Regions from separate parts of the Vibrio sp. 1402 genome, predicted to be linked through region 2. Evidence: riboswitches for the same ligand, from Rfam matches in the RefSeq annotation. Region 2 holds a riboswitch; each other region holds the start of a gene.

Region 1 (9,855 bases), on a different contig from region 2:
GTGGTGGGAAACAGTCCTATTATTAGTACTGACGTTTTCGTTTTTCCGTCCAGGTTTTTGGTGGGACATGCTGTACCCAGCGAAAGTTCTTTCTCCTGGCGTTGAGGTAGCTCAAATCACGGAAACACTAAATGTAGGAGAATCATTGGAGTTACGTGTTGCCGGTGAAAACCTTGAGGGCGACTACATTGAGAAAACGGTTCGTCTTCCATTCGAAGACAGTGCGACAACAGCAGACGCACGTATTTCATCTATGGGTCTAATGCTGACCGAAAGTGACAACAAAATGATTGTCGATATGGTTGAATTTGGTAGTCCAGCAGAGTCCGCAGGTATCGACTTTGATTGGGAAATCAAGTGGGTTATCCAGGATGCAGACCGTCCGATGAAAGAGTGGGTGTTTGTACCATGCTTAATGATTTTGCTGGTGCTTGCAATGAACCAAAAACGTCGTGCTCGTAAGGAACAATTGAGCGCATAACCGATTTGGCCCCGAGGATAAAGGGGCCTTAATGAGAGACATTGAATGTACAAACAAATTCTTGTTCCGGTTGATCTAAATGACCAAGGCTTTTCAGACCGAGCGGTTGAACTAGCGGTTTGGCAGGCAAAGCAAGCAAATGCTCAAATCCATCTTCTGACGGTACTACCTGGTATTCACATGTCGATGGTTGCCACATACTTTCCGAAAGATGCTGCGGCCAAAATGAAGCAAGACGTGAAGCAGCAACTAAAAACTTTCGCTAATGAGCATATTGCTGAAGATGTGGTTTACCAAGTGCATGTTGCTGAAGGCAAGGCCTACGCGACCATTCTTGATTATGCAGAACGTTTAGGCGCAGATCTCATCATTATGCCAAGTCACAAGCGCTCTAAAATCAATAAAGTAATGCTTGGCTCCGTCGCGAGTAAGGTTGTGGAATATTCTCCAATCAATGTGATGGTCGTAAAACCGCAAGGCTAAGTAAATACAGAAACGAAAAAGGACGCTAACATTAGCGTCCTTTTTATATTAAACAAGTAAGGGTTATGCCATCACTGGGTAATCGGTATAACCTTCTGCTCCACCCAAATAAAAGTGTTCTGGTTTCGCCTCATTAAGAGGTGCATTTTTCTTAAATCGCTCAACTAAATCTGGGTTTGCGATAAAGGGAACGCCAAATGCGACCACATCAACTTTGTTTTCTGCAATTGCTGTTGCCGCTTCTTGTGCACTGTAGCCCACGTTCGCCATTAAGTGGCCTTGATAGTTTTCGCGTGCTGGCTTGAGAACATCTGCTTTTTGTACGCCTTTCAGATCCGCACGCACCACGTGCCAATAAGCAAGATCGAAAGAATTAAGTTGCTCTGCTAAGTAACGCACCAAGCCAACTGGATCACTGTCTTTCATGTCATTAAATCCATTTAGCGGAGATGTACGCAGACCGACTCTTCCAGGTCCCCACACCTCAACGACTTCTTTCACTATCTCAAGTAAAAATCGAGCACGATTTTCAACCGAACCACCGTATTCATCGGTACGTAAATTTGAACCGTCACGAAGGAAGTTATCAATAAGATAACCATTTGCGCCATGTATCTCGACCCCATCAAAGCCTGCTTTCTTGGCGTTTTCTGCACCTTGTTTAAACGCCGCAACAATGGAAGCTATCTCATCCACTTCGAGTGCTCGTGGTACCGTATATGCTTGCTTACCCGAAGGGGTATGGACTAATTCATCACGAATGGCCAATGCGCTCGCCGCTACAGGTGTTTTTCCTTCATTCAGATCAGGATGACAAGCTCGTCCCGCATGCCAAATTTGCAGTACAATCTTACCGCCTCTCTCATGAACCGCATCCGTTACCTTTTTCCAAGCTGCGATTTGCTCTTCGCTGTAAATGCCCGGCTCTGCCATGAAAGCAGACGTACCTTCCATCACCATGGTGCATTCAGCAATGATTAGTCCGGCACTCGCACGTTGAGCGTAGTATTCAACCATAAGGTCATTAGGAATATGGTCCGCACCAGCACGAGCTCGCGTTAAAGGCGCCATAATGGCACGGTTATCTAATGCTAATTGACCGAGTTCGATAGGAGAAAATAAGTCTACAGAGTTGGACATGTTGTTTACCTCAAATGACAATAACTTGATGGCTAAGGATGAGGTGCCAGACTATAATCAGATTAATATTGAAACAATATGGATAATTGAAAGTGATTGTTCGCAATTTAGAAACAATTGACTTTAGAACGCTTTCTATCTTTGTCACAAGCTGTCGACTACTGAGCTTAACCAAGTGCGCGCTGGAGTTAAACCTACCAAAATCTACTGTTAGCAAAGCCATAACCAAACTCGAACAACACTTTGAAGCCAAACTGCTAGAGCGCACAACCCGAAAGTTAGTGATCACCGAAGCTGGCCAAATGGTTTTAGAGCGTGCTGCAAGCTTAGTTGAGGAATTCCACTCAATTGGCCATGACGTTCAGGAGATGGAACAACAGATCCAAGGCCGGCTGCGTATTTCCGCGCCACCAGCGTTGGATGCGTATATGGCGGAGCACATCTTTTTGCCATTTTTAAAACAATGGCCAAAAGTACAAATTGCGTTAGAAGCATCGAACGATTTTGTTGATCTCTTTTCACACGGCTTTGATATGGCAATTCGAGTCGGTCAGATAGTTGATGATCGATTGATCGCAAAAAAATTAGGCTATACCACTCGAGTTCTGGCTGCTAGCCCTGAGTATTTAGCTGAGTTCGGCGTACCTGAAACGCCAGAAGATCTGACAAAACACAACTGTTTGAGGTATCAATATGTTTCAGAAATAGGGCCTTGGACGCTGATCTCACACGATAATACCGTCAATGTTTCAATAACCAGTAACTTCTCAAGTACAACTGTAGAAGCAATATTGAAAGGTGCACTTAAAGGACTAGGCATCGCTAACTTACCTGTGCAAAACATGACGCAAGAGCTAGAAAGTGGCACCTTAGTCAGAGTGTTGCCGCAATGGCACACGGTACCAATGCCTATTTATCTAGTCTATCGTCCTGGAGCAAACCGCCCACGGCGCGTACAAGCAATGATTGACCATATCATGAGCTTAAGATCTCAATTTGAATTTGGCCCTAGGCATGGTTTGTGTTGCGGAGAAGCATAACCTAGCAACTATCAGGCACTAGCATGCGGCTCGGATAAATGCCGCAAGCTTCTCACTAGCATGCTGTTCACTCAATGCAGACATATCACCCGCGGCTTCCACTTTACCATCTGCCACAAACACAAAGTGGCTGGCAATCGCTTTGGCATCGCTTAAATGGTGCGTGACCATCAATACGGTTATTCCCCGCTCTGCTGCGAGTTTTTTTACCAAGCTCAGCATCTCTTCACGCAACACCGGATCAAGCGCCGAGAACGGCTCATCCAATAGCCACATGGGATGAGGCTGAACAAAACAACGCGCTAAGGCAACACGTTGACGCTGGCCACCAGAAAGATGCTCTGGCAAACGGTCGAGGTACTCTGCAACACCAACTTGCTGCGCGGCTTGTTCAATCTGACGATTTTGGTCCACCGTAAGCTTTAGCCCTGGGTGTAAGCCCAAACCGATGTTGTCACGCACCGATAAGTGAGCAAACAAATTGTGCTCTTGGAACAACATAGAGAACGGACGCAGATAAGGCTCTTTACGCACAATGGACTCACCATCAACACAAATATCACCACGGTCAGGATGGATGAATCCTGCCACCAACGCCAGCAAGGTTGACTTCCCTGCCCCACTTGGTCCCATCAGCGACACAATCTGTCCTTGCTCAATCGTTAAGTCAAAACGAAACAGTTCACGTTGGTAGGTGTACTGCACATCATCCAACACTAACATTACGCTCTCTCCTTCGTTTTCAATACTTTCTCAATCAAGGCAAAACAGCCCACACTCAACAACAATAAGGTCACCGATACCACCGCAGCCGCGTCCATCTGATAGCTGCCAAGCAGCTGGAATAAATACAGAGGTAAAGTGCGGAACTCTTGCCCGCCAAACAACGCAATAGCACTTAAATCGCCAATCGCAAACATAAAGCTGATCGCAAACGCATGTGCAAACGGCTTGCGTAGCGCCTGCCACTCCACCACTTTAAACCGTTGCCAGCCACGCATGCCTAAGCTGGCACATACATACTGATACTGTTGTTCAATGTGCAGCATTGGCTGCGCTAGCGTTTTGATCACGTAAGGCAAAGCCATCAAACCGTTCACCAAAATCACGACAAAAAATGCCAAGCTAAAAACATCGGTAAATGCGCGCAGTAGTAAGAATAAACCGGTGCTAATCACCAGACCTGGAGTCACCAAAATAACGGTGCCGATTAACTCAATCTGATCGGCTCGCGTGTTTTTGTACTGCAACCGCCAACGGCGACTGGTCAATAGTATGGGCACCCCAGCAGCGACCGCAAGCGCGCTAGCGACACAGGCGACTTTGAGGGAGTTCAATAGCGCAGACCAAAAACGCTCATCGGTTAATACTGTCCAAACTTGTTGGTTGATGCCACTCAGTAACACCATCAATAACGGCGGTATTACCAGTAAAAAGGCACCTATGATCCAAAAGCTATCCCAAGCTTTTGACCACCCATGATCCTTCGTTAAATATTGCTGTACCGATGTGCTTCCAGCACTGATAGAAACAGGCCTTGTTAACTTCTGCACTCCAATAGCAAGCAGTCCACATAACAGCATCTGCCACAGCGCCAATAACGCCCCAGCTTGTAAATCAAAATCAAACTTAATCGCTTGGTAAATGGCCAATTCAATGGTGGTGGATTTTGGCCCGCCCCCCAACGCCATTACAGTGGCAAAACTGGTAAAGCACAACATAAACACCAACCCACAAACGTGGGGAAGCTGCTGCCTTAAACGCGGCCATTCTACCCAGCGAAACTTATCCCAATGGCTCATCCCAAGATGCGCGCAAAGCTTATGCTGCTCGGCAGGAATAGACTCCAAGGCTTGCAGAAGCAATCGTGCCGCGTAAGGTAAATTAAAGAACACATGGGCGAGTAAAATGCCGTTCAAACCGTAAATAGAGAATGGCAGTTTAGTGTCGAAACTTTGCAACCACTGCGCCAACAAACCACTGTTGCCATAAATCGCTAACAGCCCAAAAACACCAACCAAAACCGGCAAAACCAGTGTCGATGCAAACAGCTTAAGCAGTAATGATTTACCAATAAATTGGCGACGCGAAAGTGCGTGCGCTACTGGAATGGCAAAGCCAACACTGAGCAATGTGGAAAGAAACGCTTGGTAGAAACTGAACTTGGTGACATGTTGATAGTACGGGTCGCCCCATACCACAGACACATCAAGTGAAGGGGCTTGAACAATCAAAGCACCTAGGGCAGAAATAACAAAGGTCGCGATGATCATCGCGACCCCTAAACCTATTTTTGGAACAGAATTCAAAGGTAAAACCTATCTCATTCAGATGAGGATGGAAACGTCAGCTAAAACGTCAATGCGCTTTGCCATTCGCGAATCCAAGACTTACGCATTTTTGCCACTTCATCAGCACTAAAGCTCAACGACTTGCTTGGAACACTCAAAGTTTCAAAACCTTTAGGTAACTCAACGTCAGTGACTGGGTACATCCAGTTACCCGTTGGCATCGCCGATTGGAACTCATCACTTAAAATGAAACTCATAAATTGATCAGCAAGTTCTGAATTTTTTGCCCCTTTCACTTTGGCGGCGACTTCAACTTGCATGTAGTGGCCTTCAGCAAAATTCGCCGTAGCAAACTTCGAATCGTTTTCCGCAATTAAGTGGTACGCAGGTGAAGTGGTGTAAGAAAGCACTAAATCGGACTCACCATTGAGGAACATAGAATACGCCTCAGACCAACCTTTCGTGACCGTTACGGTTTTGCTCGCTAGCTTCTGCCACGCTTGCGTCACATCGTCGCCATAAATAGATTTCATCCATAGCATTAAGCCTTGGCCCGGCGTTGAAGTCCGCGGATCTTGGTAAATCACTTTCAGATCGTCGCGCGTTTCCACCAGCTCTTTCATGCTTTTCGGCGGATTAGCCAGTTTCTCTTTGTTGTACACAAACGCGAAGTAGCCGTAATCGTACGGTACAAACGTCGTGTCACTCCAACCGTTTGGTAACACTGTGTTAGCCGTATCCACATTGTGCTCGGCAAGCAGATCGGTTTTCTTCGCTTCTGCCATCAGATTGTTATCCAAACCTAATACGATGTCCGCTTTGCTATTACCGCCTTCAAGACGAAGACGATTCAGAATCGACACACCATCGTCCAACGCTACGAAGTTAACGTCACAGCCACATTTTGCTTCAAAAGCTTGCTCGATTTTAGGACCCGGGCCCCAATCTGCGGCAAAAGAGTCGTAGGTATAGATGGTTAATGTGTTTTCAGCGGCAAACGCTGAAGTAGAGGTGATTGCAGCTAAGGCAATCAGATTTAGAGTGGGTTTCACTGCTCGCTCTCCATGAGTATTTCAGAGAAATAAGTTGAGCGGCACAGGGTTTGAGGCGGCTATTAAGGACTTCCAATATCCAGACTCAATTCCTACGCCAGCATTATCTGGTTCAGGTAATACGGGTCCCTAGTTAAACACTTAGGTCTCAGCGCCCCAATGCATTGATTGACTCAATGCTAAATGGGTTTGCTCCCCGATGAGTTGGATGGATTGTAAAGGTATTTGAGTGGTTACACAATCAGCTCACGAGCGCTGGTCATAACCCCAACGAGGCACCAAACCTTGCTCAATACCTAAGTGGTCGAGAATTCTCGCCACCATAAAATCCACTAAGTCTTCAATGCTCTTTGGCTGATGATAGAAGCCCGGAGCCGCTGGCATGATGGTGACGCCCATTTGCGACAGTTTGTGCATGTTCTCGAGATGTAGCGTTGAAAATGGTGTTTCGCGAACCACGAGCAACAGCTGCCCGCGCTCTTTCATTACTACATCAGCGGCCCGTTCGATCAAGTTGTCCGACATACCGTGTGCTATGGCCGCAACGCTTCCCGCAGAGCATGGGCAAACCACCATTTGCTTGGGTGCAGCAGAACCAGACGCAACCGGCGAGAACCAATCGTCTTTACCGCAAACGGTGATGTTATTTGGATTGCAGTTCAGGTGCTCTACTAATGCTTGCTGCGCCGCTTCTGGGCCACTTGGTAGCTTAAGATTATGCTCGGTTGCCATCACAACACGAGCCGCCGAAGAAATCAGAACGTAGACATGATAATCCGCCGCAACCAAGCATTCTAAAAGACGAAGGCCGTAGGGAGCACCAGAAGCCCCCGTTAATGCCAACGTGATGGCTTTTTTATGAGAGGGTTGTGTTTTGTTTTGCATATCAATCAGGCTTTTTGTTTTAACTGCTCAAGAAGTTTTCCGTGAATACCACCAAAGCCACCGTTGCTCATGACTAGAATTTGGTCACCTGGTCGCGCACGTTCGACGATCTTGGCTACAAAGTTATCTATATCCGCATCGACAAACGCTGGCTGTGTGCATTGGTCGGCAATGTCTTGCACAGACCACTCGATATTATCTGGCTGGAACAAGAAGACTTCATCTGCACTGTGTAGTGACTCTGCAAGTGTGTTTTTGTGTACGCCACGCTTCATGGTGGCAGAACGCGGCTCTAACACAGCTAAGATGCGTTTTTCACCTACCTTGTTACGCAAACCACCGACAGTAAGTTCAATTGCCGTTGGGTGATGCGCAAAATCATCGTAAACCGTCACACCTTGTTCTTCACCTTTCAGCTCTAAACGGCGCTTGGTATTGATGAAACGCCCTAATGCTTGGCAAGCAAGAGCCGGAGTGACTCCAACATGTCGTGCAGCAGCGATTGCCATCAGCGCATTATCCACATTGTGGTCACCCACCAAATTCCATTCGACGGTACCAACCTTCTCGCCTTGCAACGCAACGTCAAATTTTGAGCCATCAAGCACTAATTTGTGCGCTTGCCAGTCACCATTCTCACCAGAGAACTGTTTTTCAGTCCAGCAGCCACGCTCTAATACATCCGCTAACGCCTGATCTTTTCTCGGCGCTAAGATCAATCCATTGCCCGGTACAGTTCGCACTAAATGATGGAATTGGCGCTTGATCGCTTCTAGATCATCGAAGATATCAGCATGATCAAACTCAAGATTGTTCATGATTAAAGTGCGAGGATGGTAATGCACAAACTTAGAACGCTTATCGAAAAAAGCACTGTCATATTCGTCGGCTTCAACGACAAAAAACATGCTTTCACCCAAACGAGCAGACACTCCGAAGTTACCGAGTACCCCACCGACTAAGAAACCCGGTTGATAACCACAATCTTCAAGTATCCAAGCAAGCATGCTCGACGTGGTCGTTTTCCCATGTGTACCCGATACCGCCAATACCCAACGATCATGCAGCAAAAACTCGTTGAGCCACTGCGGGCCAGAGGTGTAACGCATGTTAGTGTTGAGCACATGCTCGACACAAGGGTTGCCACGGCTCATCGCATTACCAATCACCACAAGATCTGGTTGAGGGTCGAGTTGAGACGGGTCAAAGCCTTCAATAATTTCAATACCTTGAGACTCAAGCAGTGTGCTCATTGGCGGATAAACGTTGGCATCAGAACCAGTGACTTTATGTCCTAATTGGCGCGCTAGAATCGCTGCGCCGCCCATAAATGTGCCACAGATACCCAAGATATGAATGTGCATAAACTAAACCTTGTAATGCGTTTTTTAATGCTTTCATTATCGCGATTACCGCCTGAAAAGCGAGTGACTTTAGCCTTCTTCTTGCAGTCCCTTTCACAAATATGACAAGGTTGAACACAGACTGTACAACCTCTTGCTTACTGATGAATCCCTCAAACAAGTCTACAAATAAATTGAGATCTCAAACAGTTACTTCATTACCATTAAAAAGATCTGCGACTTAAACTTACATCCAGCGCAATCGTTTAACATCCATAAAGAGATGCTCACTTGCGCACTACCCCCAATGAAATGAAAATGTAAGGATTAACCATGTCAGGACTGCGCACCCTAGGCGAGTTCATTGTCGAAAAACAAGCGGATTTCCCCCACGCTAGCGGTGATCTATCATCCCTTTTAGCCTCCATTCGTTTAGCTGCAAAAATCGTTAACCGCGAAATCAACGCAGCGGGTCTCGGTGATATCACTGGTGCTGTAGGCACGGAAAATGTCCAAGGTGAAGATCAGCAAAAGCTCGATGTTTACGCGAACGATAAGTTCAAAGCCGCGCTTGAAGCTCGTGATCAAGTGTGTGGCGTTGCCAGTGAAGAAGAAGACGAAGCAGTTGCGTTCAATAAAGAACTCAACCAAAACGCCAAATATGTAGTACTGATGGACCCACTTGATGGTTCTTCTAACATCGATGTGAACGTCTCTGTTGGTACTATCTTCTCGATTTACCGTCGTGTTTCTCCAATCGGTACTCCACCAACTGAAGAAGACTTCCTACAACCTGGTCACAAACAAGTGGCTGCGGGCTACGTAATTTACGGCTCCTCCACCATGTTGGTATACACAACTGGTAACGGCGTAAACGGCTTTACTTACGACCCATCTATCGGCAGCTTCTGTCTTTCTCATGAAAACATGATGATTCCTGATGATGGTAAGATCTACTCCATCAACGAAGGTAATTACATTCGTTTCCCTCAAGGGGTGAAGAAGTACATCAAGTACTGCCAAGAAAACGTGCCAGAAGACGGTCGCCCATACACTTCTCGCTACATTGGCTCGCTGGTTGCTGATTTCCACCGCAACCTACTGAAAGGTGGTATCTACCTTTACCCAAGCACACAAAGC
Region 2 (9,855 bases):
TTCAACTACGCGAAGATTCGCGAAGAGTACGCAATTGCAAACCGTGAACCTATTTGGATTCACCCTGAAGATGCGAAAGCGCGTGGTATTAAAACGGGCGATCTAGTTCGTGCGTTTAACAACCGTGGCCAAGTATTGGTTGGTGCAGAAGTGACTGACCGAATCAAGCAAGGTTCAGTGTGTATTCATGAAGGCGGTTGGCCGGATTTGGATCCTAAAACCGGCATTTGTAAGAACGGCGGTTGTAACGTGTTAACGTTGGATATTCCGACCTCTCGACTTGCAAACGGCTGTGCGGCGAACTCGGCACTGGTTCGTATTGAAAAATACACTGGCCCAGAATTAGAACTAACAGCGTTTGAACCACCAAGAAATGGCTAGAAAAAAGTAGCGATTGAAAGCAAGAAGCCAGCGAATCGCTGGCTTCTTTTTATCTAGTCATCGTTCACATTAGCGCGAAGCGAGAGAAACAAACGGCATCTGTTTCTTAATCTGAAATGTCGGGAGTAAAGTAAATACAATCGCGACAAACAAGACCGAGCCTATTAAATCTTCAGGGCGATGCATGCCCAGCCATAAGCGGCTATATGCGACGCTCATTCCCCACATCCACAATGACAGTGCAGAGATATAGCACTTGTTCTGTAAGAACAAACCACCAAAGAAAGCCAAACAAATCGAAACGAAAATCGTATGGCCGGATGGGAAAGAATAGTCTTTCTCGCCTTGCCAATGGCGCGTTCGCCAATCACTGACGTGTTCAGAAATCTGGTTAATTACGTTGGCTTGCTGCTTTGTATCCAACTGATAAAACGCTTCTGGGTGCTCAATCAATTGCTCTGCAGCAAGCAGTTCGGCGTAGGGACGCGGGCTTTCTGTCATCAGTTTTAGCCCCGTTTTGCTGGCAAAACCAATCACCAGTAACAACCCTAGCATTGAGAGTTTTTGTATCCACTCAATGCGACTTGGTTTAAAGCGAAATAAAGAAAGCAGTAGCAGTGTTAACGTAATTAAAAAACCTTTGCTACCAGCAGAATCTGTGAGCAAAGTAAAAGTAATACCCAGACTTTCAGGCACCTGTGAAGTGAGATTGTGATAAGAGCCAAACAGCGACATTGGGATGATGCCAAGAACAAACAAGGCGAGCATCATCAATCCATATTTTTTGGTTTTCATTGAGAGCGTTTTGTTTTTATTGAGGGTTATTCAACCACGTGAAAATAAGGGGCTTATCTTACGTTATCTGGCGTGAAAAACTTATCAACGCTCTGTCAATTTGACGAGAGAATGAAGGTTGAGTGATGAATTGATGACATTTATCCGGAGGGTAAAGGCGCTCATCCTTAAGCGTTGGGGCCTTAATCCATCAGAGAAAGTAAGTACTCTGCTGCTTTGGTTGGGTTTTCTGCATGACAAATGGCAGAAACCAAAGCCAAACCATGCACACCTGTCGCACTCAGGGCAGGAATGTTGGTTTCGTTGATGCCACCAATCGCGACGATTGGTAAGGGCGTGGTGTTCAGCGCCATCTTCAAACCATCAATACCCCAATGTTTTTTGGTGTTGGTTTTGGTTGGCGTCGCGAAGATCGCGCTCAAACCGATGTAATCAATCGGCAGAGAGTCCGCTTCTGCAAGCTGCTCTTCATTTTCGATGGATAAGCCGAGGATTTTGTTTGGTCCAATCAACTCACGAGCGATAGTTGCGGGCATGTCTGATTGCCCGAGGTGAACCCCATCAGCATCGACAGCCAGTGCGACATCTACGCGGTCATTGATGATCAAAGGAACATCGGTATCTTTAAGGATGTCTTTGACGGCTTGAGCACGTTCGATAAACGCACGCACATCGCCGTGTTTTTCGCGGACTTGTACCATGGTCACGCCACCTTCCACGGCTTTTCTCACGACACGTTTTAGTGTGGCTAAATCTTGTTGGTCGTCGGTGACCAAATACAAACGATAGGCGTTCATTGTGTTTCCTTTCGCCTCCCACTTTCGTTGGAGTGAGAGGCGTTTAAAGCATTGAGAAGCGATTTATCTCACTTGTAATTTAAGGCGTGTTGCCAGTGTTTCTTCATCCAGTTGGTAAAGCTCATCCAAAAGATGCATTTGCAAGCTACCTGGCCCTCGCGCTTGCTCAGCCGCAATTTCACCCACAACGCCAAGCACCGCTGCCGCAGCAAGGCCCGTTTCGTCGCCGATTGCTGCGAAAGCGCCAGTCAGTGCCGTTAGTGTGCAGCCCATGCCCGTTACGTAAGGCATCATCTCGTGACCATTATTCAGCTGGACGGTTTGCTCTTTTGTCACGATGTAGTCAGTTTCGCCGGAGATCACCACGCTCGCTCCGTATTCTTCAACTAAGAAGTGAGCCGCCCCAAGGGCTGCATCACTACTGTCGAGTGCATCTACACCTTTGCTTTGTGCTTGCTCACCAGCGAGAGCAATGCTTTCGGACGCATTACCACGAATGATTAACTTGTTTGCAAGGCGTGCGATTTCACGTGATGTCTCTGTACGTAGTGAGCTTGCTCCGCAACCGACTGGGTCGAGTATAACGATTTTACCATTGGCATTGGCTTGCTCTACGGCATAGCTCATACGAGGTGTCCAAACGCTGTCTAAGGTACCAATGTTGATAACCAGTGAGCCCGCGAACGACATCATCTCTGCCATTTCCTGCTTGGAGTGCGCCATGATTGGAGAAGCGCCGATAGCCAATAGCGCGTTTGCCGTGTTGTTCATCACCACGTAGTTAGTGATGTTGACGACTAATGGCTTTTGCTGGCGTACTGCGGTTAATGCTTGGGTGATTTGTTCAATTAACATGAGACTCTCCGATTAATCTTGCTGAGCATTCAGACCTTGTTGCCAGAATGCTACTTCCATACGCGTTGCAGTTTTGAATACCTGAATCAGGTTTTGACCACGCTGACTATTGATGTCGATTTCCGCCAATAACTGGTTAAAGTGTTCTGCACCTTTTGCGACACCAGATTGGAACTCCTCACCACCGTAGAGATTAATCCAACTTGCGTATGGATTGCCTTCGATTACTGTCTTTTCATCTTCAATCAGCATCTTACCGATAACGGCATAACCGATAGAGCATGGCGCTAGTGCCGCGTATAGATCAACAAGATCGCCCGTCATGCCAGCATCCAATACATAACGGGTGTAAGCTACTGTGCCGAAATCTTCTGGCTCGTTTTCTAAGTTGGATTCCGTCAGTCCCCATTGCTCACAGTAAGTCACGTGGTGGGCGATTTCAGAATCTAGCAATGCATGTACGCTTGGTAGGGCACGGCGCATGTCATCCAAAGTACGCGCTTTGTAGATCGCTAATGCGTAAGCTCGTGCGTACTGTTTTAGGAAAAGAAAATCCTGTTTTAGGTAATGTAGAAAACAAGGCTGAGCCAGAGTGCCTTGCGCCAATTGCTGCACGAAAGCATGCTCAGTGTATTCTTGCCAATCTTGGTGGCAAGCGTCGATCAAATCTTGGTATTTCATTATGGGTACCTCGTTATCAAAAGACCCTAGGCTTAGATCCTAAGGCCAGTAGAATTAGTCAAAGCTCGGTACGTAATCTTTCGCTTTTGGCAGTGTTTCGATGATGTTTTGTGAATACATGAACTCGGCATAATCATCGTAGCGTTTCAGATCTACTGCAGATGGACGAAGAGCGAAACGAGTTAGTGTGTCATTCCAAGCGCGCTGGTTAAGCTCGTTGTTGAGGGTGTCTGGTGAATAAGCCACAAACTCTTTCCAAGATTCTTTTGGATGGTTAACGATGTAAGTGGTCGCTTGCTCCAGTGCTTTGTTGAATGCCTTGATGGCTTCTTTGTCGTAGGTTTTTGCATTGGCTACGAAGACTAACTCGTCATACGCTGGCACGCCGTGTTCTTCAGGGAAGAAGGCTTTAGCTTTATAACCTTCTAGTGCAAGTTGGTTGGTTTCGAAGTTACGTAGACCACCCCAAATCGCATCCACCTTGCCAGACGCAAGAGACGAAGATAGCGCCCAACCTACGTTGATGATTTGTACGTCAGAAAACTTCACATTCTCTTGAGCTAACATAGTGCCGATTGTTGCTTCTTCGTTGCCTGCGATCGCAATACCGATCTTCTTACCTTTTAAGTCGCCAAGGTTTTCATTCTTACCGTTGTCCAACACCATCAGCGTGTTGAGTGGCGTAGCAATCAAAGTCGCAGAGCGGATTAATGGCAAACCCGCCGCGACATCGATAGTTAGGCTTGGCTGGTAAGAAATCGCCATGTCGACCTTGCCAGCAGCGACCAACTTAGGTGGCGTACTTGGATCTGCAGGCTCTTGAATGTTGACCTTCAAACCTTGTTCTTTGAAGTAACCGCGCTCTTTGGCAATCACGATAGGACCATGGTTTGGATTGACGAACCAATCCAACATCAGTGTCATCTCTTTTTCAGCTGCAAGCACGTTGGTTGATACCACTGAAGCGAGTAGAGCAGCAGCGCTCACAAGTTTGTTTTTATTCACGGGGTTCTTCCTTTTCTTTCCCAATTTTCTTTGGTTATTTTCTGTAATTACTTGCTTTCCCAAGGGATGGCTTTTTTCAATAATTTATCGGTGATGAAGTAGAGTGAGATAGACAGTACGGCGAGGATAAACAGCGCCGCAAACATCTCGTCAATGATCATGCGAGCATTAGCTTGGAGCATCAGATAACCCAAGCCTTCACTTGAACCTACCCACTCACCGACCACTGCTCCAATCGGCGCAATAACGACGGCAACACGAATGCCTGAGGCTAAAGTTGGTAGGGCGGCTGGCAATTGAATATGACGAAGTAACTGCCATTTAGACGCGCCCATGGTCTTGGCAAGGTCGAGGTAACCTGTTGGCGTATTGCGCAAGCCGTCATAGCAACATGTCGTGACAGGGAAAAAGATGATGATCGCCGCCATGACTACTTTTGATGCAATGCCGTAACCCAGCCAAAGCATGAGCACTGGCGCGATGGCGAACACAGGGATCGCTTGGCTAGCAATCAGAATAGGCAATAACCAACGCTTCAGCGGCTCGAACATCAGCATTTGCAATGCGAACAGCAAACCCATCGATAATCCAAGCGCCAAGCCAAATAAGATCTCTTGCGCGGTAACCCAAGTATGTTTGAGCAGGACATCGTAACGAGTGACCAATCTATCCAGCACTTCAATTGGTGAAGGTAAGATGAAGTTTGGCATGTCGAATATCACCACGACCAACTGCCACAATCCCAAGATCACCGCTGTGCTGATAACTAAGCGCAGAGCCGGATGGGTCACGCGTTCTTTTTTACTAATACGTGCCGAAACGGAGTTGTACTGAGTCATATCACTCATAGTCTTTCTCCAATTGATCCAAAATCGCCTGTTGAAGCGCGGCGCACTCTCCATCGAGAACTCGTGGCGGCTTGGAATCCGGAACAACCAAGTGCTGAGCTTGTGCAGGCGTGCCTTGCAATACATAGAGTTGATGAGCTAATCGCACCGCTTCTTGTGGGTCGTGGGTAATCAGAACAACCGTCTTATCTTTCAGTAATTCGGCAGACAAGGTTTGCAACTTATGGCGCGTAACCGCATCCAACGCAGAGAAAGGCTCATCCATCAGAACTAGAGGCTTGTCTTGCATCAGAGTGCGAGCAAGGGCAACACGTTGTCTCATGCCGCCAGAGAGCTGAGCTGGCTTAGCATCCGCGTAATCGGCGAGTCCCACTTGGCTTAGTAAAGTCAGTGCACGTTGTCTATTTTGCTCTGGTGCTTGCTCTTGAGAAAATCGAGAACTGAGGCAGACGTTATCCAGCACGTTAAACCACGGTAGCAATAAATCCTGCTGAGCCATGTAAGCGATACGGTCATGCAGTGCAGCGCCATCTGTTGTGATGAGTTCGCCATGCCAGTCAACTTGGTCATCCAGTAGGCCAGCTAAGTAACGCAATATTGTGGTTTTCCCGCAGCCACTTCGTCCGAGTAATACCGTCCATTTACCGACGGGAATGGTCATGTTCATTCCTGCTAAAGTCGGTGTTTGGCTATCTTTGTATCGCAGGCTAGCATCGGAAAGCTGAATGCCAATCGCGTTAGCGAACATAAGTATGACCCGCAAAAAAGTGGTTCACAGGGCCGTGACCTTTACCGACATCCAATTCATCAGCGTGCGCGATAGCTTGGCTGATGTACTGCTTACCAAGGTGCACCGCTTTGTGCAGATTGTTGCCTTGTCCAAGATAAGATGCGATGGCAGAAGACAGCGTGCAGCCTGTGCCATGGGTGTTTTTGGTTGGAAATCGCTTGGCGCTAATTAACTCGGCACTGTCTTGCATGATAAGCAGATCGTTGCTGTTTTCATTTTCTTCAAGGTGACCGCCTTTGAGCAGAATAGCTTTGGCGCCAAGCGCACGAAGGTCGGTAATCATATCGTTCATTTCAGATTCTGACTGAGGCATTGGCTTACCCGTCAATGCTGCGCCTTCGGGTAGGTTAGGGGTAATGATGTCTGCGAGCGGAATCAATTCTTCTTTTAAAGTGCTGATTGCCGACTGTTCCAGTAATAGATCGCCGCTAGTGGCCACCATTACAGGGTCAATCACGAGGTGTTTTGGCTGGTATTGTTTAATTTTGTCAGCAACGACTTTGATGATGTTGGAATCGGCCAGCATGCCCACTTTGACTGCAACGATGTTGAGGTCGGTAAATACTGCATCAAGTTGGCTCTCTACATGGTCGAGAGGAATGGGGAAAATCGCAGAAACGCCTTGGGTATTTTGCGAAGTAATCGCCGTGATTACCGAGCAAGCAAAACTGCCGGTTGCGGACATCGCTTTGATGTCGGCTTGAATACCTGCACCGCCACCACTGTCTGAGCCCGCGATGGTCAATACGATAGGGGTAGGCAAGGCTGGCGTGTGATGTGAATGAGGTTGTGATTGCTGCGTCATGGTCGCTCCTACTACAAGACGTATAGGAACTGACTTTGACCATTGCAGATAGATCGATTTTTCGATCGCTATCGCTTACCTAAGAGGGGCGACGAAAGGCAAAGTGTGCATAGTTCCCTACGTCAGTGCTAACTGAATCAGGTTCAACGGGTCTCGAATTTCGATCTCAGCCAACACTTGTCGTGTGGCCCCCCGACTATTTCGTTCGGATGATAGCAGGACCATTGCGGAAGGGATACGTTTTTTGAGCGTAATTATAATGAGTATTCAATTATGCGAGGTGAGTGATAAAGTAAGCACCTAAATGGTTTGCTGGGTGGAATTTACTAGTGCAACGCTCTGGTGAATGAGCAGAACCTGGAATATTTAATAAATAATCGTGGTCTCGTTAAGCAAGGATTAGCATAAAACAAGGTTAAAAAACTGTTAAAATTTAACGTGTTGCCAATTTAACTTTGTTGAACTTTTTCACAGTTAATTAGGATGGCTAAGACGATCATCGAGCAAGGAGACTTCATGCTTAATTCTGTAACAGCGAAGTCAGTGATCGATCATGCGCTCTTTTTGGGGGCTGATTTCGCTGAACTATTCGTTGAACATCACCAAACCAACACTGTCCAGCTCGCATCTGGTGAAGTGGATAAGGTTAACTCGGGTATCGATTTTGGTATCGGTATTCGTCTTTTTTTCGGTCATAAGGTGCTTTACGGTTACACCAACAGCACAGATGAAGCCGAACTAAAGCGCGTAACCTCGCTGCTTGCTGCAAAAGACAAGCGTGAGCAAATCGCGTCAGCGGGTTCTTTGAATTTGAACCGCTACCCAATCCAACATGGTTGCCGCATGCCGCTAAGTAAGGATGCTAACCTAGATTCAAAAATCGCGTTTCTATTGAAAGTTGACCAAGCCGCACGTGCTGAGAGTGAGCATATCAGCCAGTTTATTGGCAGCGTGCTTCAGCGTGAACAACAAGTGTCTATCTTCAACTCAGAAGGTCTACACGTTGACGATACTCGCCACTACATTCGTGTTGCTGGTAACACTGTCGCGCAAAAAGGTAATGAGCAGTCTTCTGGTATGGAAGGTCCTGGCGCTCTTGCTGGTTGGGAATTCAGTGAACAGCTTGATGCCAAAGAGCTAGGTCAAACTATCGCGCAGCAAGCGTTAGTAAAACTTGGCGCAGATGCTTGTCCATCGGGTGAAATGCCGGTGGTGATTGGTAACGGCTTTGGCGGCGTTATCTTCCATGAAGCATGTGGTCACTTGCTAGAAACCACTTCAGTTGCGAAGAAAGCTTCAGTATTCCACGACAAGATGGGCGAAATGGTTGCTCACACCGCAGTGAATGCGGTCGATGATGGCACCATGACCAACGAATGGGGCTCGATTCATGTTGATGACGAAGGTATGAAGACTCAGCGCACTCAATTGATCAAAGACGGTAAGCTAACCAGCTTCATGGTCGATAAAATGGGTGGCATGAAGACAGGTTACGAGCCAACGGGTTCTGGTCGTCGTCAAAACTACAAGTTCGCACCAACCTCGCGTATGCGTAACACCTTTATCGAAGAAGGCGAGCATTCACTTGATGATATGCTGGCAGGCATCGAACGTGGCATCTATGCGAAGAAGATGGGCGGCGGCTCGGTTCAACCGGGCACGGGTGAGTTTAACTTTGCTGTTCGTGAAGCTTATCTCATTGAAAATGGCAAAATCACCAAGCCTCTGAAAACAGCAACGCTGATCAGCACAGGTCCAAAAGTGTTGAAAGAAATCAGCATGGTTGGTAAGGACATGGCGCTTGCGCCGGGCATGTGTGGTTCCGTGAGTGGCTCAGTGCCAACAACAGTCGGTCAGCCAACGCTGAAAGTCGATAATATTCTGGTAGGAGGCGGTAACTAATGAGCCAAGAACAACAACTTCTTAATGCGGTTGATTACGTCCTATCAGAAGCAAAACGCCAAGGTGCAGAAGCGGACGTCATTGTAAACCGCAACAGCAGCTTTTCTCTGAAAGCGAACCAAGGAAAGCTGGATGAGTACAAAGTAAGCTCAAGCCAAGTTCTGGGTGTTCGTGTTGTGAAAGATGCGCGTGTTGCAACGAGCTATTCTGAGTCGTTAGAGCAACCAAGCTTAGATTTGATGCTGACTAACGCACTGCAAAGCGCTCGCTTTTCCAAGCAAGATGAACATCAGACAATTAGTTGCGTGAACAGCCAAATTGCGACTGATGTTGCTGAGATTTCACAAGAAGATACGACTTCTGTTGATGAAAAAATTGAGCTGTCTCTCGCACTTGAGCAAGGCGTAGTCGCTCTACCTCACGCTTCTAGCGCACCTTACAATGGTTACAGCGATGGCGAAACACAACTAATCATTGCCAATACTCAAGGCACATTGTGTCAACACTTCGAGCGCTCGTTCACTTGTTACGCTTATACCTTGTTTGAAAAAGACGGCAAACAGTCAATGGCGGGGAGAATGTCACTTGGTCGCCGTTTTGATGAGTTGAATCCAGCTTACTGTATAGAAGGCGGTTACAACCTTGCTCGAGATCTTCTTGAAGGTGCACCGGTTGCGACGGGTAACTACCCTGCTATCTTCCATATCAATGCGCTAGCAAGTCTATTCGGTGCTTTCGGCAGTGCTTTCTCTGGCGTAAGCGCGATGAAAGGCATTACGCCACTGGGTGACAAGCTTGGTCAACGTGTTGCGAGTGATTTAATTACCTTTACTGATACGGCTTACATGCCAAATGGTATGGCAATCGCAAGTTTTGATAGTGAAGGCTTTGCTACTCAAGACAACGTGATGATTGCTAATGGTGAGTTGAAAACCTTGCTACACAACAGCCAGACCGCAAGTTACTTGGGCGCGGTCTCGACAGCAAGTGCCGCTC
Region 3 (9,855 bases), on a different contig from region 2:
GCTTTCTTCAATCATCCTTAGCAATCTCCGCGCTTGCCGTTCTACCTGCATGTTCTCTATCTAGGAGCACTAATAAGCAGGGGCAATATATATACGATATCACTGCAGAACCTTCTACTGCAGAATTGGTCCCTGGGTTTAACACAGACGTACTCGCATTTAATGGTTCGATTCCAGCGCCTGTGATTCGTTGTCGCCAAGGCGAGAAAGTTATAATTCGGTTTACTAACAAGCTTTCAGAGCCGACTACAATCCACTGGCATGGCTTGCGAATCCCTATTGAAATGGATGGTGTACCTTTCTTAAGCCAGCCGCCTATCATGCCGGGTGAAACATTCGTTTATGAATTTACACCACCAGATGCAGGCACGTTTTGGTATCACCCCCACATGAATAGCGTTAAGCAACTTGGTATGGGCTTAGTTGGGCTAATTATCGTTGAAGAGGCTGAGCCTGTTCTATTTGATGAAGAACAGGAAATAGTTCTAAAGCATTGGCATTTAGACAAACAAGGTCAGTGGAAGAACCTTATGGTACCGCGCTTGAGCGCTCGTATGGGGACTCCCGGAGAGTGGAGTAGCGTCAATGGTGTGCATGAACCTGTTTATACGCTGAAGCAGAATGCTACCACGCGATTAAGAATTGCTAACGTCGATAACACCATTACTTACCCGATCGCTATTGAAGGTGCAGAGGCTTGGGTTATTGCTATTGATGGTAACCCTGTTAAAACGCCTTATAAGCTCACTCAGCATAAAATTGGTCCAGGAATGAGGTTAGATGTCGGATTGATTGCTCCGAAGGCTGGAACACGTGTTTATGTGCGTCAAATGAAAGGACGCTTCCCATTCCCTTTGTGCGAGTTTGACGTTGTTGAGTCTGACTTGCCGAGCAACCAGAAACTGCCTTTATTACCTCTCAACCCTGTGCCAGCTCTCGATTTGAAAAATGCAGAGCAAATCGATTATGTGTTTGAGTGGGAGGGGGCGATCACTCCTGCTGATAAATCGGGCAAAGCGATACCTAAGTTCTGGCTGATGAACAAAAGGGCTTGGGAGGGAATGAGCAAAGATAATATTCCAGCGCCGCTTTCAACATTGGAGATGGGAAAAACCTATATCTTCAACCTAAAGAACGTCACCCAATATCATCATCCTATTCATCTTCATGGACACACATTTACGGTTCTTGAGTTAGATGGCAAAAAACTCGACGAACCGTTTCATACCGATACGGTCTTACTTGGAAAAAACGGCAGTGCGAAAGCGGCATTTGTTGCAGATAACCCAGGGCGTTGGATGTACCATTGTCATGTAATTGAACATATGAAGACGGGTTTGATGGGTTACATTGAAGTAAAGTGACTCCTGTAACTTTTAAAATCTTGATAAGTTTTAAGCGCTATACTTTGCTGAATTCTAAGATTGTATAATCACTATTGCCGTAAATTTGATTACAATGTCGCCATTAAATTTTCTGGGGGAATTATGGGACAACTATCCGTTTTGGGTTTTATTGCATTGGGTGGTGCATTTGGTGCATGTTCTCGTTACTTAATTTCTGAACTTTGTGTCATTTTATTGGGGCGTGGTTTTCCATATGGTACGTTAACCGTTAACGTTGTTGGCTCATTTATGATGGGCTTATTGATAGCAGCTTTCGATAATGAACTTTTGGCAACGGAACCTTGGCGACAAGTGATTGGCTTGGGTTTTTTAGGGGCACTAACGACGTTTTCCACCTTCTCGATGGATAATGTGTTGCTTATGCAGCAGGGCGCTTTCTTTAAGATGGGGTTGAACGTATTGTTGAATGTAGTGTTAAGTATTTCAGCGGCGTGGATAGGCTTTCAATTATTGATGCGCAGCTAGCAAAGTAGTTAAAAATTGAACAGGTCGGCTTGGTTTCACCAAGCCGTTTTTATATACTGACATCACTTGTCGGAGTGCCATAAGGCTGAGACCGTTAATTCGGGATCCGTTGAACCTGATCAGATTAGAATCTGCGAAGGGAACAAGAGAAGATATTCACACCGGAGTTCTTTCTGGTTGACCTATCAAAAGTCGAATGTTGTTACAGGCAAATATCGTAAGCTTTAACTAGCCTTAATTTGACTCCTCTTGTCGCATCTATCCGCCAAGCATTTTTATCCAATTACTTTTTATCTAGTATAACAAAGCAAGGAAAAATGCTATGTCGAGTCGCAAACAAGCGAGACTGGAAGCAAAACAGTTCATTGATACACTCTCGGTACAACCGTACCCCAATTCAAGCAAAGTCTACGTAGAAGGCTCACGTCCAGATATTCGTGTGCCAATGCGTGAAATATCACTCGCTGATAGCCTTATTGGAGGCACAAAAGAAGCGCCTATTTTCGAGCCTAATGAGCCAGTACGCGTTTACGATACCTCGGGTGTATACACAGATCCAGAGCACACCATAGACCTCTATAGCGGCTTACCTAAGCTGAGAGAAGGGTGGATTGAAGAGCGTGCCGATACTGAGCTACTTGATGAAGTAAGCTCGGTGTACACCAAAGAACGCTTAGAAGACGAAACACTAGACGATCTTCGTTACGGTAATCTACCACGTATTCGACGTGCCAAAGATGGCCATTGTGTGACCCAATTGCACTATGCTCGCAAAGGTATAATCACCCCAGAAATGGAATACATCGCCCTGCGTGAAAATATGGGGCGTGCTCAATACCGCGATGAAGTGCTGAATCAACAGCATCCGGGTCAAAGCTTTGGAGCGAATCTTCCAAAAGACATTACCGCCGAGTTTGTGCGTAAAGAAGTCGCCGAAGGTCGCGCGATTATCCCTTCCAATATCAACCACCCAGAATCCGAACCAATGATCATTGGACGTAACTTTTTGGTCAAAGTGAACGCCAACATCGGTAACTCATCGGTCACTTCTTCGATTGAAGAAGAAGTAGAGAAACTAGTGTGGGCAACGCGCTGGGGTGGAGATACCGTTATGGATCTCTCTACTGGACGTAATATTCACGAAACTCGCGAGTGGATTCTACGTAACAGTCCAGTTCCGATCGGTACCGTACCAATGTATCAAGCGCTTGAGAAAGTGAATGGTGTGGCGGAAAACCTTAACTGGGAAGTGATGCGCGATACTCTGATCGAGCAAGCAGAGCAGGGCGTTGATTACTTCACCATCCATGCCGGTTTACTACTGCGCTATGTACCGATGACGGCAAAACGCGTTACTGGCATCGTCTCTCGTGGTGGTTCTATCATCGCGAAATGGTGTTTAGCGCATCACCAAGAAAGCTTCTTATATACTCACTTCCGAGAGATCTGTGAAATCTGTGCTAAGTACGATGTCGCACTATCTCTTGGTGATGGTCTGCGTCCTGGCTCGGTTGCTGATGCTAACGATGAAGCGCAATTTGCAGAGCTTCGTACTCTTGGCGAATTGACCAAGGTTGCGTGGGAATACGACGTACAGGTGATTATTGAAGGCCCTGGTCATGTTCCAATGCATATGATCAAAGAGAACATGGAAGAGCAGTTAGAGCACTGTCATGAGGCTCCTTTCTATACTCTTGGTCCATTGACGACAGACGTCGCTCCTGGTTACGACCATATTACTTCAGGTATTGGCGCTGCCATGATTGGTTGGTATGGCTGTGCAATGCTTTGCTACGTAACTCCTAAAGAGCATCTTGGTTTACCAAACAAAGAAGACGTGAAAGTAGGCATGATCACTTACAAGCTTGCTGCGCACGCCGCTGATTTGGCGAAAGGACACCCTGGTGCACAAGTTCGTGATAACGCGCTTTCTAAAGCTCGCTTCGAGTTCCGCTGGGAAGACCAATTTAACTTGTCGCTCGACCCAGATACCGCGCGTGCTTTCCATGATGAAACCTTGCCTCAAGAGTCTGGAAAAGTTGCTCACTTCTGTTCGATGTGCGGACCAAAGTTCTGCTCTATGAAGATTTCGCAAGAGGTACGAGAGTACGCAAAAGATACTGAGCAAGTTGCTGCGGACCAAGCTATCTCAATCAAAATGCTGGATGATCCTCTTGAGGGGATGCGTCAGAAATCGCAAGAATTTAGAGATACAGGTTCTGAGTTATACCACCCAGCAGCACATGCCGAGGTAAGTGGCTAATGAGCAAAATCCTTATTCCGTCATCATTGATTGAACTGACAGGTTTAGTTCAGCAATGTTTGTTGTTGGCGAAAGAACAGGGTTTTAACATTGAAGACATTGAGTTGGGTGTGAGCCCAACTCAATCTATTCAGCTTGTTCGTGACCAACAGACTACGCACATAACGACAGACCTTATTGATGGTTATGACTCTGAGCATGAGAGTTCATTTGTGCTCTATTACCGCTCTGCTTTACCGATAGAAGCATGTGCTAAGCAACCGTCGAAAGCGATTTATATTGGCATTGCTGATACGCAGGTATCCGATGAAAAGGAGAAAGTGCTTCAGCTTGATATCTGGCGTCACCCAATTAACAACGAAGTGAGAGCGCTTTCCGTTAAGTCCAAATTCAACGCAATGTTCGATCCCGAACATCACCTTGCTTGGATAGTAACGCTGACAGTACTCGATTTTCCTATCGAAGATGCGTTAACACTTGCTCGAGGAATGCTAACTCAACAAGCGAATGTTTCACGTGAAACACTGTTTAATGACAACCTTGACGAGGGACGAACTACTCAGTGGGCTGCCCAATTTGATGATTTCCCCACACCTGTACTGGAGGATAACCGACTAGGTATTCAAGTTGGTTGGTCTGCACAAGGTGAGAGCGTTAGCTTTCCAACTCTAACTAAGCAAAGTCTAGGGCTCTATCCAGTCGTTGATGATGTTGCTTGGATTGAGCGTCTACTGCCACTAGGCATCAACACTATTCAACTGCGAATCAAGAACCCACAACAAGCCGATTTAGAACAACAGATCATTCGAGCAATTGAGCTAGGTCGTCAGTATCAAGCACAAGTGTTCATCAATGACTATTGGCAGTTGGCAATCAAGCATGGCGCTTATGGTGTTCACCTAGGACAAGAAGACATAGAAGAATCGAATTTAGCTCAGCTAACTAAAGCGGGTATTCATCTTGGTCTTTCTACTCATGGTTATTATGAGTTACTGCGTATCGTACAAATTCATCCTAGCTACATCGCACTAGGGCATATTTTCCCAACCACCACTAAACAGATGCCATCGAAGCCACAAGGTTTGGTGCGCTTGGCGCTGTATCAAAAGCTGATTGATAGCATTCCTTATACAAATACAGAGGCTGCTTTCCGCCCTTCAAAAGACAAAGCAGTTAGTGACAATGTGCTTGGCTTTCCGACGGTCGCGATTGGTGGTATTGACCAATCTAATGCAGACCAAGTTTGGCAAACAGGTGTTTCTAGCTTAGCAGTAGTGCGTGCTATTACGTTGGCAGAATCACCTCAATCCGTCATCGAGTTCTTCGCACAACTGATGAACGAAAGACAGCTAATGTTTACTGATCAGAATAGTGAGTTGGCGCATAGCAAGAGAGGCGAGCATGCTCACGGATAAGCAGTTCCTTCGCTATCAGCGTCAAGTCGCTCTGCCTGAAATTGCCGAAGTTGGGCAAGAGCGTTTGAGCAAATCGCATGTTCTGATCATCGGTTGTGGTGGATTGGGGAGCGCAGCGAGTTTGTACTTGGCGTCAGCGGGGGTTGGTAAATTGGTTGTGGTTGATGACGATGACGTTGATAGCAGTAACCTACAACGTCAGATCATTTATCGTGAACAAGACCTCCAAGTTGCGAAAACAAAAGCGACTGTAAAGCAACTGGCCGAACTTAATTCTATGGTCCAAATTCGAGCTCTCAATAAGCGATTAGACAAAGCACAACTGCAGCTTGAGGTGATGCTAGCGGATGTGGTGCTCGACTGCACCGATAACATGCCAACGCGCCAGCTAATTAACCAAGTTTGTTTCGAGCAAAATACGCCGCTCATCTCGGCGGCAGCAATTGGTTGGCAAGGACAATTCGCTGTCTTTGATTACCAAACACCAAGTGAACAAGAAGCGCAGAGTAAAGCCTGTTACCGCTGTTTGTATCCGTTTGACGAATTACCACAAAGTCAAAAATGCAGTGAGAGCGGTGTCGTCGGTCCGGTGGTGGGCACACTTGGTAACTACCAAGCGATAGCGGCAATTCAAAAACTGGCGACGGGAAAGTTTCATGTCGAGACTGCCAAGTTGCATCTGTTTGATGGGTTGAAAATGCAATGGCAAACCATGGCGATAAGCAAAGACAAACAGTGCCAAGTGTGTGCTCAGATTTAGCTTACGAGCAATGGGCAGAATTAAGAGAGTTGGAAGCAATGACGTTATCAGAACAACAAACAACACAAATGATCGCTGCTGACTTAGATGTGATCACTATTGTCATCAATGACCAGTCACATCAAGTTGCTAGTGAGTCGAATCTACAGCAAATCATTAGTCAATTTGCGCTGCCTGAAATGGGCTGTGTTTTTGCAATTAACAACAATGTTGTGCCGCGCAGTGAGTGGGCTAGCACAGTTCTTTCACAGGGAGATAGCATCTCTTTGTTTCAAGCGATCGCAGGGGGTTAACGTCGATGCTTAAAATTGGTGATAAACAATTCGAATCAAGACTGTTCACGGGAACAGGGAAGTTTGCCAACAGCCGATTAATGGCAGAAGCGATTCAAGTGTCGGGATCTCAACTTGCGACCATGGCGTTGAAGCGTGTCGATGTGAACGACCAACAAGACGATATTTTGCTGCCGTTAGTACAATCGGGTGTGAACTTATTGCCGAACACCTCAGGTGCAAAGAATGCTAAAGATGCTGTGTTTGCTGCGCAACTGGCGCGAGAAGCGTTAGGTACAAACTGGCTAAAACTGGAAATTCATCCAGACCCGAAGTACTTGATGCCCGATCCAATTGAGACACTTGCAGCCGCTGAGCAACTGGTTCGTGAGGGCTTCATTGTCCTTCCTTATTGTCATGCTGACCCGGTTCTGTGTAAACGATTGGAAGAAGTAGGCTGTGCTGCAGTCATGCCATTAGGTGCGCCGATTGGTTCTAACAAAGGGATAGTTTCTCACGACTTCTTAGAGATCATTATCGACCAAGCTAATGTTCCTGTGGTTGTGGATGCGGGTATTGGTGCTCCTTCACATGCCGCACGTGCGATGGAAATGGGCGCGGATGCCGTGCTCGTCAATACTGCGATTGCAGCTTCGAGCGATCCTGTTGCGATGGCGAAGGCATTTAAGTTGGCGGTAGAGTCGGGGCGTATGGCTTATGAAGCTGGACTTGCCGGTAAGGTTTCTCATGCGGTTGCGTCGAGTCCACTGACGTCATTCCTAGATGAGCTTTAGTACTAGATTGGCTTTAGCTATTAAGCGAGGAAAACATGAGCTTCGTTGAACAATTTAAGCAGCTTAATTGGGATGACATTTCGATGTCGATCTACGCGAAAACGGCACAAGATGTCGAGCGAGCATTGAATAAACCCAAGCGTGATTTGGAAGATTTTAAAGCGCTAATTTCACCAGCGGCTGAAGCGTACTTAGAGCAAATGGCGCAACTGTCATACTCGGCGACGCGTAAGCGTTTTGGTAATACCATGTCGCTTTACATTCCATTATACCTCTCTAACTTGTGCGCCAATGCTTGTACCTATTGTGGCTTCTCGATGGAGAATAGAATCAAGCGTCGTACTTTGAATAGGGACGAAGTTGCTGCAGAAGTCGAAGCCATCAAACGCATGAAGTTCGATAGCGTATTACTGGTGACTGGCGAACACGAAACCAAAGTGGGAATGAAATACTTCCGCGAAATGGTGCCGATGATTAAGAAGCGCTTTAACTATTTGGCGATGGAAGTACAACCGCTAGATCAAGACGAATACGCAGAGCTCAAGACATTGGGTTTGGATGCGGTGATGGTCTATCAAGAAACGTATCATCCTTCGACTTACGCCGAGCACCATTTGCGAGGTAATAAAATGGATTTCGAATACCGATTGGATACACCCGATCGTCTTGCAAAAGCGGGTATTGATAAGATCGGTATTGGTGCTTTGATAGGGTTGGAAGAGTGGCGAACAGATTGTTTTTATGTAGCAGCGCACTTGGACTATCTTGAGCGCACGTATTGGCAGACTCGTTACTCAATTTCTTTCCCACGTTTACGTCCTTGTGAGGGCGCGCTCCAACCAAAATCAGTCATGACGGATAAGCAACTTGTTCAGCTGATTTGCGCTTATCGTTTGTTGAATCCAGAAGTGGAGTTGTCATTATCGACTCGTGAGTCACCGAAGTTTAGAGATAACGCATTGCCTTTAGGTATTACCAGTATGTCTGCTGCATCGAAAACTCAGCCGGGTGGGTATGCGATGGATGATGTTGAACTCGAGCAGTTTGAGATCAGTGATGAGCGAAGCGCGGGTTCAGTGGAAGATATGATTCGAGCCAAAGGCTTTGACCCAGTATGGCGAGATTGGCACTCGGCGTATTCTGGTTAAGTAGCAAAGAAAGCTACTGGTCATCGTTATGTTTCACGTGAAACATAGGCAAAAAAAGAGGGTTGATGCAAAACATCAACCCTCTACTTTTTTCTAGCTTCTAGCTTCTAGCTTCTAGCTTCTAGCTGTGTGCTACAGGTAGCGTTGCTTGACGAAGCCACTCTTTCACATCACCTTCAACTAGCGGGCTGATCTCATCCCATACTTTCTGATGGTAATCATTCAGCCAAGCAAGTTCTGGACGAGTTAGCATATCAACGTTGATATTGCGCTTGTCGATTGGACAGCGCGTTAGCGACTCAAATGACAGAACAGGGAAGTCACCGTTAGTTGGGGTTTCAACAACAAGCTCTAGGTTCTCAATACGGATACCAAACGCATCTGCACGGTAGTAACCTGGCTCGTTGGATAGCACCATGCCTTCTGTTAGAGGCACGTCGATTTGCTTCTTCGAAATGCTCGCTGGACCTTCATGAACACTTAGGAAGTGACCAACACCGTGACCAGTACCGTGATCGTAATCGTAGCCTTCCGCCCATAGGTGCTGACGAGCTAGCGTATCGATTTGGTAACCACGTGTGCCTTTCGGGAAACGTGCACGAGCAACACCGATGTGACCTTTTAGTGCGAGAGTGAATTGTTTAATCATCTCTTGTGAAGGCTGACCGATCGCAATTGTACGCGTGATGTCTGTCGTGCCATCTAGGTACTGACCGCCTGAATCCACTAGGTAAAGTGTGTTCAGTTCTAGCTTGCCAGGTTCAGGTTGGTTATCGTGATTATAGTGACACATCGCCGCGTTGCCACCTGCTGCCGAGATAGTATCGAAGCTAAGATCCATAAGTGTCGGGTCTTCGCTACGGAACGCTTCCAGTTTGTCTGCCAGCGTCGCTTCATCATGCAGGTTACCAGCAGCGACTTCAGCATCTAACCAAGACAGGAACTTACTCATCGCTACGCCATCGCGGATATGACATGCTTTCATGCCTGCGATTTCAACTGCGTTCTTTGCTGCTTTTGGCATTAGACATGGATCAGCTTTACTCACCACAGATGCGCCAGCGTTTTGTAGAACCAGCTTAAACCACGCGTTACTTGTCGCAGGGTCAACCAGTACATTCTTGCCAGTTAGGTTTTCTAGTCGTGCTTGCAATGCTTCTGGGTGATGAACCGTCACGCCGGCAGCAACATGAGCGTCAAACTCAGCAGGTAGGCGAGCAGGATCTAGGAAGTATTCCACGCTTGAGTCTGAGTGCAGAATCGCGTGAGAAAGCAGAACTGGTAGACGTGAGACATCTAGACCACGAACGTTGAGCAACCAACAGATAGAAT

What was found. A riboswitch is a leader RNA that binds a small molecule or an ion and turns the genes downstream of it on or off. The one in region 2 is predicted to bind thiamine pyrophosphate.
Region 1: it holds a riboswitch for thiamine pyrophosphate, as region 2 does, so the genes downstream of both, thiB (thiamine ABC transporter substrate binding subunit) here and thiD (bifunctional hydroxymethylpyrimidine kinase/phosphomethylpyrimidine kinase) in region 2, are expected to answer to the same signal.
Region 3: it holds a riboswitch for thiamine pyrophosphate, as region 2 does, so the genes downstream of both, thiC (phosphomethylpyrimidine synthase ThiC) here and thiD (bifunctional hydroxymethylpyrimidine kinase/phosphomethylpyrimidine kinase) in region 2, are expected to answer to the same signal.

Annotation. Positions count from the first base shown of each region.
Region 1 covers NZ_JAWOWE010000003.1:265,053-274,907, reverse strand. The annotation lists gene R7044_RS07695 (TRAP transporter permease) at 1-481, shown strand, start outside; gene R7044_RS07690 (universal stress protein) at 527-964, shown strand; gene R7044_RS07685 (alkene reductase) at 1,028-2,104, opposite strand; gene R7044_RS07680 (LysR family transcriptional regulator) at 2,197-3,144, shown strand; gene thiQ (thiamine ABC transporter ATP-binding protein) at 3,163-3,867, opposite strand; gene thiP (thiamine/thiamine pyrophosphate ABC transporter permease ThiP) at 3,867-5,453, opposite strand; gene thiB (thiamine ABC transporter substrate binding subunit) at 5,495-6,487, opposite strand; TPP riboswitch at 6,560-6,696, opposite strand; gene R7044_RS07660 (flavin prenyltransferase UbiX) at 6,734-7,372, opposite strand; gene mpl (UDP-N-acetylmuramate:L-alanyl-gamma-D-glutamyl-meso-diaminopimelate ligase) at 7,378-8,736, opposite strand; gene fbp (class 1 fructose-bisphosphatase) at 9,049-9,855, shown strand, end outside.
Region 2 covers NZ_JAWOWE010000013.1:2,234-12,088, reverse strand. The annotation lists gene R7044_RS19760 (trimethylamine-N-oxide reductase 2) at 1-381, shown strand, start outside; gene R7044_RS19755 (phosphatase PAP2 family protein) at 451-1,176, opposite strand; gene thiE (thiamine phosphate synthase) at 1,359-1,973, opposite strand; gene thiM (hydroxyethylthiazole kinase) at 2,037-2,828, opposite strand; gene tenA (thiaminase II) at 2,841-3,509, opposite strand; gene R7044_RS19735 (ABC transporter substrate-binding protein) at 3,564-4,514, opposite strand; gene R7044_RS19730 (ABC transporter permease) at 4,562-5,362, opposite strand; gene R7044_RS19725 (ABC transporter ATP-binding protein) at 5,355-6,110, opposite strand; gene thiD (bifunctional hydroxymethylpyrimidine kinase/phosphomethylpyrimidine kinase) at 6,100-6,957, opposite strand; TPP riboswitch at 7,055-7,162, opposite strand; gene R7044_RS19715 (TldD/PmbA family protein) at 7,474-8,859, shown strand; gene R7044_RS19710 (TldD/PmbA family protein) at 8,859-9,855, shown strand, end outside.
Region 3 covers NZ_JAWOWE010000022.1:475-10,329, forward strand. The annotation lists gene R7044_RS22655 (multicopper oxidase family protein) at 1-1,364, shown strand, start outside; gene crcB (fluoride efflux transporter CrcB) at 1,488-1,871, shown strand; TPP riboswitch at 1,932-2,030, shown strand; gene thiC (phosphomethylpyrimidine synthase ThiC) at 2,194-4,134, shown strand; gene R7044_RS22670 (thiamine phosphate synthase) at 4,134-5,549, shown strand; gene R7044_RS22675 (HesA/MoeB/ThiF family protein) at 5,536-6,309, shown strand; gene thiS (sulfur carrier protein ThiS) at 6,348-6,602, shown strand; gene R7044_RS22685 (thiazole synthase) at 6,608-7,375, shown strand; gene thiH (2-iminoacetate synthase ThiH) at 7,411-8,523, shown strand; gene R7044_RS22695 (aminopeptidase P family protein) at 8,645-9,855, opposite strand, start outside.